3 regions of the Neobacillus sp. YIM B06451 genome follow, and region 3 is predicted to be linked to each of the others. Evidence: riboswitches for the same ligand, from Rfam matches in the RefSeq annotation. Region 3 holds a riboswitch; each other region holds the start of a gene.
The links. Region 3 has a riboswitch for S-adenosylmethionine ahead of RB160_RS16385 (methionine ABC transporter ATP-binding protein). Riboswitches for the same ligand answer to the same signal wherever they lie in the genome.

Region 1 (5,619 bases), on a different contig from region 3:
ATTGAACCATAATGAGCCGGGATTTCTAATGAATCGACTAGTTGGCTACTTTTTTGAAATATGTGTATACCTTCTCCATTTTCTTCTCCTGGTTCCCGTTTGGGCTTTCCATGTTCCCGAATTCAAAAAACTTCACTTTCTTGATTCCGACGAAATGGAACAGTGCCCGTTTCATGAGGATTTTATGAGCGTTGTTAAGCCAGAGAAATGGATAGTAGGCGGGTCCCTTCATGGTCGACACGCACACCACCGACTTCCCCTTCAGCAACCCTTCCGGAAAATAGCCTTTTTTATCTTTATAGGCGAAATTAGACGCAAATATTTGGTCAATGTAGCCAAGAAGCATAGCGGGCGGCCTTCCCCACCAAATCGGATAGATGAAAACAATTTTGTCCGCCCAAGCGAGCTGCTGCCTGTATTTTTCCGTTCTAGGATCCTTGTGCATATCGCGTCGCCGCTTTTGCTCATTAAACACGAGGAGAGGGTTGAAGCCCTCTTCATATAAATCGAGGACTTGAATTTCCTTGATGATTGCATTTTCCTTGCTGCCTTTAAGGACTTTTTGCAAAAAGGCATAATTCAAACTGTTATGATTGGGGTAAGTAAAGATGATTAACATGTTCAAATGACAGCACCCCTTTAATTATCATTAGATAACTAAATAATACCACGCAAAAATTTAATTATCAATTGATAGTTGTTTTTTGATAACAAATTTGTTATCTTTTATGAGAGGTGAGGACAGTGGACAAAAGGGTTCTTTTTCAAAAGGTTGTATCCTTTACAAGTTCCGTTCATCGGGTTAAGAATGAACTAACAAAAAATGCGAAACCCGATTCGATTTCCCAAATTCAATATAACATTCTCGAATATATCGCTGTCAGCCAGCCGGTTACCCCAAGTGAAATCAATGACTGCCAGAACATGTCTATGCCGAACACGAGCCGAGAGCTGAAAAAATTAACCGAAAAAAATTTAATTGAAAAGGTTCATGATAGTGAAGACAGGAGAAAACAATTCATCCGTCTCTCTAAAGACGGTGAAGCCATGATGAACGATGCTTTTACGACGATTGAAGCACATTTCCAAGAGCGGATTCAGCATGCTTCGAACGAAGACCTGGAGGAAGTCGAGCGGGCGTTGGATATCCTTAGGGCGAAACTTTTTTTGGATTAATTGAATAACCCCTGACAGAGCTACAAGATGAATTGAAGTGCTCCTTCACATTATTCGGCTGCAAGTATTTTAATCCAACATTCACTAAAAAGGCTGCCCCAAATCTTTAGATAGGAATCCCACCCGCTATATGTTATGGCCAAAGCTCTTCAGCACTTTTAGGTACTCCAATAAAAAGGGTAGACAGGATGATTGCTTCATCCTGTCTACCCTTTAACATTTTTCACTAAATCCAAGGTGTGGCAGAGATAAACTAATAGGTACCTTAAACTAAGTTTTTAGAAGCAAAAGCACCTCTATATCGTGAGGCTGGGTGACGTTTATTTAAACGATCCTCTCCAAAAAGCTTATTTCTGAAAGTAGTTTGTTCTTCATCTGGATTACGAGCTAATCCACGTTGGCGGAGGACAGGCATCAAATAATCAATGAATTCTTCATACGAACCTGGAATCGTTGCACTAATCACATTAATTCCATCGACTCCCGCCTCCTGCCACTGTTCAAGTTTGTCAGCAATTGATTCTGGAGTCCCCACCACTCTAATCGTTCGGACATGGTATCTCGCCAAATCTTCTACTGTAGGAGTCCGTTTTGGTGTATTTTGCTTCACCCAATTAAAGAAAGTACTCATTCCCTGTGAATCAACATCATCAAGTGGTGTATCCATGCTGACATTGCCTAAATCTATCCCTGCAGCACCTGCCATATGTGCAACCATCATTTCCAAATCCACCTTATTTTCGAGTTCGATTGCTTTACGCTGCGCTTCTTCTTCAGTTTCCCCTATAACAAAGGATAAACCTTGATAAAACTGAAGGTCCTTTCCATCTCTTCCATGTTGAATTGCTATGCGCCGTGTTTCTTCAATCTGCTTACGGGCAATTTCCGGATTCGGCGCTTTGATGAAAACCCCTTCCGCATTTCGAGCCGCAAAGTCGCGTCCAGTCGGTGATGATCCAGCCTGGAAAAGTACCGGCGTCCGTTGCGGTGATGGCGCAACAAGGTGAGGTCCCTCTACCTTATAGCGCTCACCAACATGATTTATTTTATGTACTTTATCTGAATCAGCATAGATTCCACTTTCTTTATCCTTCAAGAGTGCTCCTTCATCCCATGAGCCTTCCCAGAGCTTATATAACACATCTGTATATTCATCCAACCATTTGTAGCGTTCATCGTGCTCAACCATACCATCATAGCCGAAATTTCGAAAGGCATTATCCAAAAATCCTGTCGTCATGTTCCATGCAATCCTGCCTTTTGAGATATGATCAAGCGTCGATACACGACGTGCAAAGTTAAACGGATGTTCTTGTAGTGGAGAAGCGGTAAAAGCTAATCCGAGATTCTTTGTGTGAACGGCCAAAGCGGATAATAGCACCATCGGGTCATTGCTCGGTATTTGCAATCCTTTTTCAACATGATATTTCCATCCACCACGATGATTACCATATAATCCAACCACATCCGCGAAAAAAATAGCATCAAAGCCACCTTCGTCAAGTCGCTTTGCCAGTGAAATCCAGAGATCTATATCATTGAAATCCCTCTGGCGACCATCGTCCTCCCGCCACAATCCATGTAAATTGTGATTGGCTGTGTTCATTAAAAATGCAGAAAATGAAAGGGGCTTAGTCATAACTTACTCATCTCCTTCGAAAGTGAATTATATGAAGTACTTGGCACATATGTCGTCGAATCGCGCTCCTTCGTTATACGCGCTAACCCAATCGCGCATATGCAGGCAACTACGTTGACAAGCGCTACAAAGATAGGTGGAGTTAGAGCCCCCATTTTGGATAATGAAGTGAACAACACTGGGAATAGTGCACCTCCTATAGCGACAGGAACGTTATAAGCGATAGCTCCCGAAGTAAAACGATGTGCCGCGGGGAAAACATCGACTACGGTAAATGGAGCTAGTGCGTAATGGAACCCTACAATCAAACCGAGTATTACGATTCCGAAAATCATACCTCCAGGGACAGTAAACAACCAATAGGCAAAAACAACGAATACAGCGAAAACAGCACAGCTTGCGATGCGAAATGCTGGTATATTATCAGGGTTTCGACCGACAATCCAGGCAAAGACAGGCACCGACAATCCAAATATAAGCCCGGTAATTCCCATTGTTAGGTTTGCTTCTGTTGGTGCGAATCCACTTACATTGACAAGGTATATTGGCATATATAAAAGCACCATCACAGCCGCTGCATTATACCCTAAGACATAGAGTGATGTAAGAATTAAGCGTTTAGGGTCATATTTCAAACTATCCTTTAAAGGTGACGCCGAGATTTCTCCATTTTCCTGTAGTTTTTTGAACACTGGTGATTCATCTAATCCAGATCGTATAAATAACGCTATAAGCCCGAGCGGCGCAGCTGAAATAAATAATAGTCGCCATCCCCATTCGTTAAACGCATCACCACCTAACCATATTCCAAGCCCGTAGGCAGCAAACGCCGCAGCTGGATAGCATAAGCAGGTGCCTAACTGAATCAAACCCATTAAAAAGACTTTATTTTTTCTATTAGAAAACTCATAAACATAGGCCGCGGCGCCGACAAACTCTCCGCCTGCTGATATCCCTTGTACAGCCCGGCACGCCATCAAAAGAATCGGAGCGCCGATTCCAATGGCAGCGTATGAGGGGATCAGTCCAATACAAAGCGTCCCTATCGCCATCATGGAAATCGTTAATACAAGGAGTTTCTTACGTCCTATCCTGTCACCAATCGCACCCATGATGACACCACTTATTGGGCGCAGGAGATATGTAAAACCAAAGGCAAGCAACGAATAAAGGAGAGCGAATTCCCCAGCTTCCGAGAATAAGACCATGGATATGCCGATTGCTGCATAAGAATAGATTGCTAGATCATACCATTCGATAAAGTTGCCAATCGCACCCGATATCACGACTTTTCTAATTGTTTTCTGATCAGGTGCGCTGTTGGTTGACGATGCCAGTTCAGCTTGTTTCATTTTCATCCCTCTTTCAAAAATAATTGAGCTTTGCAACACGCTCTTTGATGCTGGATACTTCATGGTAAATTACCCTGAGGCTCCTAAATGTTCGGGTTTTTTGGTTATAGATAGGTCCTCTATTAGCCTCATAGTAAAAAAAATAGGTTGTCAAATGGTCAGGGTGCCGATTTACACTTTTTAACATTTTAATTTATGCATCTTTGATTCCTCCTACTTATTATCCCTATTTTTCCAATAGCATAACTTGGATATAAAGGCGTGTGGATGTATGGTTTTTTCTAAGAAACTGATATGGATATAATTAATTGGACAATGGCTTTAGGCGTTCCATCTGTCGCCAAGTCCTTATAAATACCAAAAAACCCCTTCCACTAAGGAAGAGGTTTTATAAACAGAGTCTATAGAGTCTACACCCTCCCTTATCTTCCAAGCTAAAATGCTTGCTGGACTTAGCACCTTATCACTGAAATACAATTTGAGTGATGGTTGCTGCAGGATCGTTGGACCAGATTCCTCCCCTGCTCTTAATAAGGAAAATATTCATTTTTTTAAGATTATTCTCATAATAGTTTACTAAAATAATACTGTCAAGTGATAAACTTTTTTGTTAGATATAGTGATCAACTTTCCCTGTTATGTTTTGCCTACAAAACCCTTTTGGATCAATGTTTCAACGTGCATCTAAATTTGGCTGGGCAGGGAAGCATTTTTCGGTTCAGCCACTTTTCTTTTTTTTAAAAACTTAAAAGCTCTTTTCCAGCTCGTCCACAATCGTACCAATATGGGCGATTGCCTGTTTGATGACGTCGGTTGTGCTCATGTCGAGTCCTGCCATTTTGTATAGGTCAAAGCCGCCCAATGTTCCCCCACGCTTCAAGACTTCTGTCCACTGCTCGCCGACGGAAACCCCTTCCTCCTTGATCCGGTTTGCTACGACAGTGGAAGCGGATGTGCCAATCGAGTAGGTGAACGGATAAAGGCCCATATAATAATGCGGCTGGCGCATCCACGTCAGTTTCGCGCTTTCATCGATCTCGACCGTTTCCCCCCAGAACTCCGATAAAATCGCGCCTTTCGTGTCGCTGATGACACTTGTCGTCAACGGAATCTCCTGGTCTGCCATTTTATACAGCCTTCTCAACAATTCGGCTTCTAGAATATGGGTAACGCAATTATGGTGGTAGCTCATCATCAAGTACATATTCAGCCAGCGGTGCAGCCTTGGGTCATCTCGGTTTTCCCGCAGGTACTGGACAATTAAATGTTCGACCAAGGTGGACGGCGCCTCAACAAATAACAGAGACCCGCCATTGTTGATGAATTTCTGGTTTTGCGCGGCTAGCGTAAGGTGGATGGCGTGTCCGAGCTCGTGGCCGAGGAGAATCACATCGAACAGATTGCCTCCCCATGGGTAAAATGAATAGCCATGGACACCATGGACGCCGCCTC
Region 2 (5,619 bases), on a different contig from region 3:
ATCGAACAGGGCTCCACAACGATTACGTACAATCCAGAGGAAAAAGATAAGCGAGTGCCTGCGTCCGAATGGCTGAAATATATGGGTAAATCAAAGCATTTACTTAAGGAAGAAAATAAGGAAATGCTCGCGGCATTCGAAAAGGAAATCGAAAACCGCTGGCAGCGCCTGAAAGCTAAACACGACCATCCGATGCTATAAAAAAATTGAGCGAGGCACCAAAAATTTAAGTGAAGCGGTCCCATTTTATGAAAAAGGGCCGCTTTTTTTATTTTAAAACCGGGATTGGCGTGTTTTTTTTGGAAGGCTTCCAGTTTCCAGCTTCATTTTAGTCGCAATGGCGAATTTGTCCGACCTTAAAATGTAAAACGACTGTTTTTTTTTGAGCTCGGAAAATATATCGAAAAATTTCGTGCCGTTATCGAAAAAATTTTAGATATATCGAAAACTTTTAGAGGGATAACGAAAATTTCCATCCACTTATCGAAAACTGTCACATTTCGGACAAAATCGCAAACCGGGTTTAGCCGGCCCATATCAGAAAATTTACCCCAACCCCTCTTGACTGCAAGATGTAGATTTGATATAAATCTAATTAGATATATATCAAATCTACTAAGGTGATGAATATGCAATTAGACAAGCTGGTTGCTTTTTATAAAGCGATGGGCGATCCCACTCGGATACGCATTGTTGCGCTCCTGGCAAGTGGCCCGCTTCATGGCCAGGCAATTGCGGGTAAGCTCGGGCTTACCCCGCCAACGATTACCCATCATTTGAAAAAACTCCGGGATGTGCATGTCGTATTTGAAAAAAGGGACAAAAATACTATTTATTTTTACCTGAATGAAAAAGTGCTTGGGCAGCAAGCGAAGGCGTTAACACAGCTTGCGGAACGGCAAGGGGAGGAACTAGACGAAATGGCTAATGCAACAAACCAAGAGAGGCAGAAGGTTATCAGCAACTTCTTCACAACGGAAGGGAAGCTGAAAAACATTCCGGCTCAGCGGAAGAAAAAGCTATTTGTATTTGAGCATATTGTAAAAGGGCTGAAAAAGGGTGTGAAATACGAGGAAAAGGAAATAAACGAGTATATTAAAAAGTTTCACGAGGATTATGCGACCATTCGCAGGGAATTTATCATCAACCATTACATGTACAGGGAAAATGCAATATATGAGCTGAATCCGGAAGAAATGTGGGCTAAGCCATAAAACACAAAAAGGAGGCCTCGTCTATCGAGCCTCCTTTGTTATACTAGTCTCTATAATGTTCCGGCCTTCTGTCTTCAAAGACGGGAATAATCCCACGCACTTCCTTCACCTTTTCAAAATCGATTTCAGCAGTAAGGATTTCCTCTCCTTCTCCTGCTTCAGCAAGTATTTCGCCCCACGGGTCAATGATCATTGAATGGCCGGCGAATACATTTTTCGGATCGCTACCTGCCCGGTTGCAGGCGATGACATAGCACTGGTTTTCAATTGCCCTTGCAATCAGGAGCGAGCGCCAATGGGCAACCCTTGGTTTTGGCCATTCCGCTACCACGAAGATAGCTTCCGCCCCTTTTGACGCATGCTTCCTGAGCCATTCGGGAAAGCGGATGTCGTAGCAGACAAAGCCGGCAAGCGTCCGGCCGTCAAGTTCAAAATTGGCGGTTCCTGTTCCCGGTATAAAGTAGTGTTGTTCGTTCATCAATTGAAACAGATGGAGCTTGCTGTACGTATGGACAAGGCTGCCTTCTTTTGAAACGACGAGCATCGTATTTTCCACGCCGGCCCCGGTGCGGTTCGCAACCGATCCACCGATCAGGTTGATCTTGTTCTCCGACGCTTTTTTAACGAGAAAGGCTATGGATTCAGCAGCCTGGCCGTCGGCAATTTCATCAAGCCTTTCTAGGTCGTATCCCGTCGTCCATAGTTCGGGAAGGACAACAAAATCGGGATTCTCTTTAACAGCCTCGCCAATCAATCTGTCCGCAATGGCATAGTTCTCTTCGGGATTTCCATATGCAATATCCATTTGCGCGATGGCAATTTTCATCTTCAAGTTAAATTCCCCCAATTCAGAAAAGTAAAAAACCTCTTTACAAGATACCTATTACGTTATATCATTTGTGACTAGATTTCCATGAATATATTAATCCATTTAAAAATTTTAAAGCAGGTGGTCTATTGTGAAGGAATACCCGAAGTCCGAATTATTGAACAGCCTTCCGGGGCAGTTTTTTGCTGGGCTTGTCAAAAAGGTGGGCGAGGCGATTGCGCAGGGACATGATGTGATCAACCTCGGGCAGGGAAACCCGGACCAGCCTACACCGCCTCACATTGTGAAGCGGCTCCAGCTGGCTGCCGAAAATCCGGTTAACCACAAATATTCTCCTTTTCAGGGATACAAATACTTAAAAGAGGCAGCGGCCAATTTTTATAAACGGGAATACAATGTTGATTTGGACCCGGATACGGAGGTGGCCATCCTCTTTGGAGGGAAAGCCGGCCTTGTGGAAATTCCGCAATGCTTGCTTAACCCGGGAGACACAATGCTTGTTCCTGACCCGGGCTATCCGGATTATTTATCGGGCGCAGCCCTTGCACAGGCGAAGCTTGAGATGATGCCGCTCCTTGAGGAAAACGGCTTCCTTCCCGATTACGGTACGATTCCAACTGAAGTTTTGTACAATACGAAACTCATGATTCTCAACTATCCGAACAATCCTACCGGCGCGGTTGCGACAAAGGAGTTCTTTGATGAAACCGTGTCGCTGTCAAATAAGCATGGCATTTGCGTTGTCCATGATTTTGCCTACGGGGCAATAGGATTTGAGGGGGAAAGGCCCGTCAGCTTCCTTCAATCAGAAGGAGCGAAAGAGATTGGCATTGAAATTTATACTCTCTCAAAAACATATAACATGGCAGGGTGGAGGGTCGGTTTTGCTGTTGGCAACAAAAGTGTTATCTCAGCAATTGAACTGATACAGGACCATTTGTATGTTTCCCTGTTCGGGGCTGTCCAGGAAGCGGCCGCGGAGGCGCTTAATGGCCCACAGGATTGTGTTGGGGAACTTGTCCGCTTGTATGAAAGCAGGAGAAGTGCGTTAATTGGCGGATTAAGAGAAATTGGCTGGGATGTCAATGCACCCGCTGGTTCGTTTTTTGCCTGGCTGAAGGTTCCGGAAGGATTCAGTTCGATGGAATTTGCCGACTTTCTGTTGGAAAAAGCGCATATCATGGTTGCCCCGGGCATTGGCTTTGGCCGATTTGGCGAGGGTTATGTCCGTGTTGGCCTCCTCGCATCGGAAGAGAGGCTGTCGGAAGCGGTTCGGCGGATAAAGGCTTTGGATATTTTTTAAAAAATGTTTGACAATGAATTTATTTCCTGCGATAATCCAAATTAAATCTTAACATTATGAAAATAGTAAATATATAAAAATCATTTCTTATCAAGAGCAGGCGGAGGGACTAGCCCTATGAAGCCCGGCAACCGACTTATTTTTAAGCACGGTGCTAATTCTTGCAGCGAAAGCTGATAGATGAGAAGAGATTAGTTTGCCGTGCTAACCTCTTCTTTGGAAGGGGTTTTTTTAATGCCAAAAAACAAAATCAACTCTGTGTTGGATGGAACATGGAACACTGCCCTGGAAAGGAAGGACATCATGAGTGAATTGGTAGCGACATATCATGTCCGGGATGAAAAGAATCCCGAGAAAAAAGCGGAGGAAATAGCCTTGGGCCTGACGGTCGGTTCTTGGACCAGCCTGCCCGCCCTTGAAAAGGAGCAGCTAAAGAAACACAAAGGAAGAGTAGTATCTGCTGAACAAATCAGCGAAAATATTGCGAAAATCTCGATTGCTTATCCCGCAGCCAACTTTTCCGCCGACCTTCCCGCCATTATAACTACCGTCTTTGGGAAATTGTCCCTTGATGGGAAAATCCGGCTGCTTGACCTTGAATTCAGTGAGGAGCTGAAAAGCTATTTCCCAGGCCCCCGCCTTGGGATTGAGGGTCTAAGGGAAAAGCTTAACGTCCATCGCCGCCCCCTTTTGATGAGCATCTTTAAAGGAGTCATTGGGAAGGAGCTTGATTTCCTTTCAAGCCAATTAAAGGAGCAGGCATTGGGGGGAATTGACATCGTCAAGGATGACGAAATTCTTTTTGAGAACCCCCTGACTCCATCAGGTAAAAGGATTCAGGCCGGGCGCCGAATCTTGGATGAAGTGTTTTCCGAAACGGGGCATAGGACACTTTACGCTGTGAACCTGACGGGGAGGACTTCGGAACTGAGGGGAAAGGCAAAAAGGTTTGCGGAAGCAGGTGCGGATGCCCTATTGGTCAATGTTTTTTCCTACGGCCTAGACGTGCTGCAGGAACTAAGGGAGGACGATAATATAGGCCTGCCGATCATGGCGCATCCGGCATTCAGCGGGGCAATCGCATCATCGTCTGTATATGGGGTCTCCCACTCGCTCCTTTTAGGAAAATTGCTAAGGTATGCCGGAGCGGACCTCTCATTATTCCCATCACCGTACGGTTCGGTGGCGCTTGAAAGGGAAAGAGCGCTCGGGATTGCAAAGGAACTGACGAAGGACGAGCCGTACAAAAAGGCGTTCCCGGTACCGTCGGCAGGAATCCACCCTGGCCTTGTACCTTTGCTCATTTCCGATTTCGGAATTGATTCGGTCATCAATGCGGGCGGTGGAGTCCATGGACATCCACGAGGCGCGGCGGCTGGAGGGAAGGCATTCCGGCAGGCGATTGAAGCAGTTCTAGCTGGCCACAGCTTGTCCAGTTCGGCCGCATACCACCCTGAACTTCAAGAAGCGTTGGAATTATGGGGTGCACCGCAAGAGGAGGCCTTGAGATGAAAAAACCTGTGATTTACTGTGACTTTGACGGGACGGTTACCGAAAAGGATAACATCATAGCAATCATGAAGACATTTGCTCCGCCTGGATGGGAACGGATTAAGGATCGGATTCTTTCAGGAGAAATCTCCATTAGGAAAGGGGTTGGGGAACTATTTTCACTGCTCCCATCGGAACAGAAAAACCAGATTGCCGAATTTGCGGTTGAACAGGCAAGAATCAGGGAGGGTTTCGGAGAGTTTGTCTCTTTTACAAGGAAAGAAGGCATCCCTTTATATATCGTAAGCGGCGGGATCGATTTCTTTGTTCATCCAGTCCTTTCCGAATACGGTCCGTTTGACGGCATTTTCTGCAACGGTGCGGACTTTGGTGGCGAAACAATTCGCATCCTTTGGCCCAACAGCTGTGATGAAAGCTGCGAAAATGACTGCGGCTGCTGTAAGCCAAGTGTCATCAGGAGGCTTGGACACGGGGATGATTATTTTAAAATTGTTATAGGCGATTCAGTCACCGACCTTGAAGCGGCAAAACAGGCCGATTTCGTCCTGGCCCGGGACTTGCTTTTGGAAAAGTGTGAAGAATGGGGTCTTCCCCATTCACCATTTGAAAACTTCCTTGATTGCATCGAAACAATTATAAAAAGGACAGGGGTGAAGGAGCAGGCATGCTGAATGTAAAGTGGAATGAGCTTGCAGATGTGAAGGATGAACTTTCCGGACGTGATTGGTTTATGGGAACAAGCGGCAACCTTGCGATAAAGG
Region 3 (5,619 bases):
GGCCCCGTCCCATGTTTGTTGCTTCGTTGGCAAGCGCAATTTTGCCGCCTTTTGGAATATCATTTACATCTTTGTACTTTTTCGAATAAATCCCCATCGGAGCAATTTGTGTTGTCGCGATTGGCACAAGGTCAAGCTTATGTTCCTTGATGAACGCGTCGAAATACGAAACGGTCTGGAACGAGTTCGCATCCAATTCACCTTCAGCAAGCGCCAGGTTCGGCTGGACATAATCCGAGAACGTGACGATTTCAACCTCGATGCCTTCCTTCTTCGCCTTTTCCGCCACGAAATCCCATACACGGTGATCCGTGCCGCTCACTCCAAGTTTCACTTTTACCGTTTTTTCTCCCTTTGCGGATGAAGAGTTTGAGCATGCCGCGCTGAACACTGCAAGGACAAGAACAAGGATTGCTAATGTGATTTTTTTCATTGGTAAAATTCCTCCTGATTATCGTCTTCTGATTTTCTTTGCTGCTAAATTTCCTGCTGATTGCAAGCCTTGGACCATCACGATCAAAATTCCGACTGTAATCAGCATTGTTTTCGTATCAAACCTCTGGTAGCCGTATGTAATGGCCAGGTCGCCAAGGCCTCCGCCGCCAATCGCGCCCGCCATTGCCGAGGCTCCGATCAGACCGATTGTCGCGATCGTGAAGGCAAGGATGAGGGAGCTCAATGCTTCCGGTAAAATAAACCTGAACACAATTTGCCATGGGGAGGCACCCATTGCCTGTGCCGCCTCAATGACCCCGGGGTCGACTTCAAGAAGCGAATTTTCTACCAGCCTTGCAATATATGGACCGGCGTAGAAAACGAGCGGGACAATCGCTGCCGCCGTTCCGATTGACGTACCGACAATGAATCTTGTAATTGGAATGATTGCAACTAGCAAAATGATAAATGGAATTGAGCGCAAAACGTTGATCGTGCCATTTAGAACATTAAAGACAGGTGCATTCTCAAGCAAATGCCCTTTCCGGGTGACAACGAGCGCGATTCCAAGCGGGATGCCAAGTAAAGCCGAGAAAACAAGCGAAAATCCCACCATCTGCAACGTTTCGATGAGTGCCTCTATGATTTGGTCCGAATTAACTAGCATGTGCTTTCACTTCCTTTATGTTGACATTCTGCTGATGAATAAAGTTGAGGGCACGGATGATTTCCTTCTCGGTTCCTTGGAACTCGACAATAAGGTTGCCGAACGGCGTCCCCTGCAGCTCGGTAATATTCCCGAACAGCACGTTCACATCAAGGTCGAACTTTTTCGCAAGCTGGGACAGGAGCGGCTGGCCGGCCGACTCGCCGACAAAATTTATTCGGTACACCTTTTGCAGCCCAGCGTTTTGCTCAATTAGCTTCTTGACCGAATCTGGAATGCGATCATTCATAACCGAGCTCACGAAATTCCTCGCAGTCTCCGTTTTTGGTGCCGAGAACACTTCGAATACTGAACCCTGTTCGATGATTTTCCCCGCCTCAATGACCGCCACCCGATCGCAGATTTCCCTAATGACCGACATCTCGTGCGTGATCATCAAGATTGTGATGTTATACTCCTTGTTAATCTTTTTCAAAAGCTGAAGAATCGAGCTTGTCGTCTGCGGGTCAAGTGCCGAAGTCGCCTCATCGCACAGCAGGATCGACGGCTGTGTCGCCAAAGCGCGCGCAATCCCAATCCGCTGCTTTTGCCCGCCCGAAAGCTGATCCGGGTAACTGTCCGCCTTATCGGCAAGCCCGACAAACTCAAGCAGCTCGTAAACCCGGTTCCTGATTTTATTACTCGGCGTATTCGCGAGAACAAGTGGCATCGCCACATTCGCGAACACCGTCTTCGAATTAAGGAGATTGAAATGCTGGAAAACCATCCCGATATTCCTCTTTACCTCCCGGACTTCCTTTGCCGAAAGGGCAGTAAGGTCATTCCCATCGACAATCACCTTGCCTGAAGTCGGCCGCTCAAGCAAATTCACACAGCGGATCAGAGAACTCTTTCCCGCACCGCTGAAGCCGATCACCCCGAAAATCTCGCCCGTATTCACCTTCAAATCAATCCCGTCAAGCGCGGCAACCTGATTCCCGCTGCCCTCGCCATAAACCTTCCGCACCTGCTGAAACTCAATCATCTGCCTGCCTCCTTGTCACAAAATGTATGTTTGTTTTTTTTCTTTTGGGAAAAAATGCTTTGCGCCAACGCACTCCGAGGGTTATCCACCCAGTCTTCCACGCACCCCGTTTTGGAAAATAAAAAAGCCCTCTTCCGGCGAGACAGAAGAGGGCACACTTGGACAAAAGCAACCAAGGTCTCTTCTTATCTCCCAAGCTTTCGCTTGCTGGAATTGGCACAGACAAACATGTCCGCTGCCGAGGCGTCATAGGGCCAGTCCCTCAACCTCTCTGGATAAGAATGAAATCGTATAGGGTGATGTTTTTAGGAAAATAAAAAGCCTCTTCACAAAGAAGAGGACAGAATTGATCAAGTTCGCCTCTTCTTATCTATCAAGCCGCGCTTGCTGGATTTGGCACAGACTAATATGTCCGCTGCCGAGGTGTCATAGGGCCAGTCCCTCAACCTCTCTTGATAAGAAGGTAACATATTCGCTTTTCGAAATTTCCTGTGTCCTACTGTAACCCTTAAAAACAAAAATGTCAAACACTTAAAAAAAATTTAATGTTTTTGCAATGTGCCGGACCCCCAGCTGGGACATTATAAGTCCAGCCAAAGTAACGGGCATCCAACCGGGACAATAGTAGTCCAGCCGCGCTTCTAGGCCCCAAAAAGGGACAATAAGTCCAACCACGGTACTTGGCACAAACAAGGACAAAAAAACGTTCGCCATGGTGCCAGGCAGCTTACCCCTTTTATTCGAGGATGCTTCGATAGTGGTCTTTGATTAAATGGGCGAGATTGAGCCTTTCCAAGTATTTTACGGGTGCGAGGAAGGTAACGGTGACGACGCCCGGGTGGCGGCCGATTTCGATTGAGCCGGTGATGGTGGCCCGGTTCATCACTTCAGGGACAGTGATTCCTAGAGCTTTCGCCGCGCGTTCAAGCCCATTTGCGGTGGCGTCATTAAGGTTGGCCCCGGTCCCGATGAATGAGATTGGCAGTGATTCCTCCAGCTTGTTAACTCCCCATTGCCTTGCAAGTGACATGGCGGATTCTTTTTCTTTTTTCGTAATCGGTTTCGCAAGGTAGGGGAGGTCTTCCGGAACTGGCAGCAAAATCGGGCCATCTATCTTCAATCCTTTGATGACAATGGCCTGGAGCGTTACGATTCCTGCAACATCGGCGGTATGGCCGGCGATTTCACCATCCCCCTGCATCGCATGCATGTCGCCAATGTAAACTCCGCCGCCCTCAACTTTCACAGGACAAATCAGGACGGCGCCTTCGCGAACCCTGTTAATGTCCATGTGGCCATCAGTCCGGTCCTCCAATTGTTCGCGGGAGATGCTGTATTCATGCGGGGCCTCCACGAGGAATTGCCCGAAATCACCCGCATTATGTGAATCCGGCATCCGTCGCGCCGGGGTCGTTCCGAGCTGGCCGAGGAACGGGCGAAGTCTGGCAACGGTGCCGACCATATCATGTGGAGCGAATGCGACAATCGGATTTTGCACTGAATTTTCAGGTGTGTTCATGAAACTCCTGCCCTGTGCTGCCGCTTCTTCAGCCGCGGCCTTATCAAGCGTAATGCCTACTTTTCGCTCAGAATCGAACGCAATCGTGTAGCCATGTGTAAAAATGAACGGTGTAACATCGGTATCGCAATTCGCGCACCTTACTGACTCCGGGCCTGACCCAACGACTTTCGTGTCGGGATAAAGCGTTCCACAGCCCGGGCATTTCACTGCGACAAACGGATCGCCGATAAATCTTCCCTCGACTGGCGAGTCATTTCCCGATGATGTGCCCATCGATGTGACATCGATGGACTTGATGCGGATCGCAATCGCATCACCGACTTCCGCGCCCTCGACATAGACGGGCTTTGTCACCTCATGCCCGCCTCTCAAGCAGGGGGTGATCATCGGCCCCCAGCAGCCTGGTGCCGTATTCGCCACAATATGGCCTCCATTTTTCAAAGGACCCAACATATCTTCCCCGGGATCCAAAATGCCATTCGTGAACTCATTTACAAAGACGGTCTGACGAGCTTCCTTCAACATAACAACCCCTCCTCAAAAAATATCCAACCACCTTCATTATAGAGAACGAATGCGCCAGAAGACCAATTTTTGGATTAGCGGACTGCCCTGTTCGATTCGCCAAATTAATAAATGGCCTTACTTTTAAGAAAATAAAGGAAAAAAGGTAGATATTGTCGAAATAGGAAATACTAGTTAGTGAGAATGAAAGTGGCATCCAAAGAAATACTAGTTCGTTGTTTGGGGGGATGAGAGTGGAATCCAAAGTTGTTTTTGCCGGAGTTCCAAAAGAGAATGAGAAGCGGGCCATCCAGGAGCTAAAGAAAAAGCTGCCGCGTGAAAACCATATTATCATTGTCGGTGCCCTTGTGCCGAAGGATGGATACATAAAGGACCAGGAAATGGATGTTATCCTGATTTGCCCGAAAGGGATTTTTAACATAGAAATGAAATCGTATCGGGGAACGATTGTTACCCCTATCAGCAATATGAGCACAAAGCTTGTGACAAGGACCATTACAGGTGAGCAGAAGACGATCGATAATCCGATTATTCAGGCCGCATCGCAGTCGCGAACTCTCCATTCGTTTGTCAATCGTAAGGCGCAAAGGCGCTTGGGAAAACGGGTGTCGGTCCGTCCCGTTATATTATTTACAAGCCCGAGAAACGAATTGGCATACGAAATAGACCAGGGCGGGACGAATGAAGTCATCCACCATATGGATACAATTTCAAAAGTGTGGATGGAAGGCCAGCCGGAATTGACGCCGAATGACATCACGATCGTGTATGAGTCGTTTGGCATCCGCGAGGTGAAGTTTACCGGGCAATCGATCAATATTGATGTCGGCGGCTATGTAACGAAGCGTTTGCTTTTTGCACAATCCAATTATCACGTGTACGAAGCCGTTGACGAATTTGACCAAAAGTATTTCCTAAAGGTACATGAAATCAACCCAGCGCTCCTGAAGGAAGACCAGGAGCTGTTTTTGACGATCACAAAACGGGATACGAAGGTCCGGGCAAATCTAAAGGACAACCCATACGTTCTTTATTACCATGCGAGCCCATTCACGTATGGCGATTACATATGCTCGACAACCCAGTGGGTCGGCCATACCTCATTCTTTTCCCTGATAAAAAAAGCACGGCCGCTTGATGAGAAAATGGCACTCCTGAAGGAATTGTTCAAAGCGCTCCGTTCCATCCACAGGCAGGGGGTTTTCCACCGTGATTTGACCCCGCGCAACATCCTCTATACGGATGACCAAAAACTGAAAATCATCAATTTCGATTACTCGCGTATTGTAGGCGAACCAACCGTCGGTGCGGGAATTCCCTTTGATGAAAAGAATGCCTACGCAGCACCGGAAACGAATGTCGAGGAGCGGAAGGCGGATATCGATTTCCATACCGACTATTATTCGTTTGGTATCATCGCCTATGAGTTCCTTGCAGGCAAGTATC

Region 1: another riboswitch for S-adenosylmethionine. It lies ahead of RB160_RS22340 (MFS transporter); the one in region 3 lies ahead of RB160_RS16385 (methionine ABC transporter ATP-binding protein).
Region 2: another riboswitch for S-adenosylmethionine. It lies ahead of RB160_RS00815 (2,3-diketo-5-methylthiopentyl-1-phosphate enolase); the one in region 3 lies ahead of RB160_RS16385 (methionine ABC transporter ATP-binding protein).

What each region holds. Positions count from the first base shown of each region.
Region 1 is NZ_JAVFKJ010000021.1:19,465-25,083, reverse strand. It holds gene RB160_RS22355 (NAD(P)H-dependent oxidoreductase) at 38-619, opposite strand; gene RB160_RS22350 (MarR family winged helix-turn-helix transcriptional regulator) at 745-1,176, shown strand; gene RB160_RS22345 (LLM class flavin-dependent oxidoreductase) at 1,442-2,815, opposite strand; gene RB160_RS22340 (MFS transporter) at 2,812-4,230, opposite strand; SAM riboswitch class I at 4,587-4,704, opposite strand; gene RB160_RS22335 (M3 family metallopeptidase) at 4,913-5,619, opposite strand, start outside.
Region 2 is NZ_JAVFKJ010000001.1:183,356-188,974, forward strand. It holds gene RB160_RS00795 (thiamine pyrophosphate-dependent enzyme) at 1-201, shown strand, start outside; gene RB160_RS00800 (DUF2087 domain-containing protein) at 630-1,214, shown strand; gene RB160_RS00805 (carbon-nitrogen family hydrolase) at 1,258-2,040, opposite strand; gene RB160_RS00810 (pyridoxal phosphate-dependent aminotransferase) at 2,174-3,346, shown strand; SAM riboswitch class I at 3,431-3,533, shown strand; gene RB160_RS00815 (2,3-diketo-5-methylthiopentyl-1-phosphate enolase) at 3,650-4,858, shown strand; gene RB160_RS00820 (2-hydroxy-3-keto-5-methylthiopentenyl-1-phosphate phosphatase) at 4,855-5,529, shown strand; gene RB160_RS00825 (methylthioribulose 1-phosphate dehydratase) at 5,523-5,619, shown strand, end outside.
Region 3 is NZ_JAVFKJ010000011.1:3,155-8,773, forward strand. It holds gene RB160_RS16375 (MetQ/NlpA family ABC transporter substrate-binding protein) at 1-433, opposite strand, end outside; gene RB160_RS16380 (methionine ABC transporter permease) at 452-1,102, opposite strand; gene RB160_RS16385 (methionine ABC transporter ATP-binding protein) at 1,092-2,126, opposite strand; SAM riboswitch class I at 2,309-2,408, opposite strand; SAM riboswitch class I at 2,490-2,588, opposite strand; gene RB160_RS16390 (acetamidase/formamidase family protein) at 2,863-4,173, opposite strand; gene RB160_RS16395 (NERD domain-containing protein kinase family protein) at 4,407-5,619, shown strand, end outside.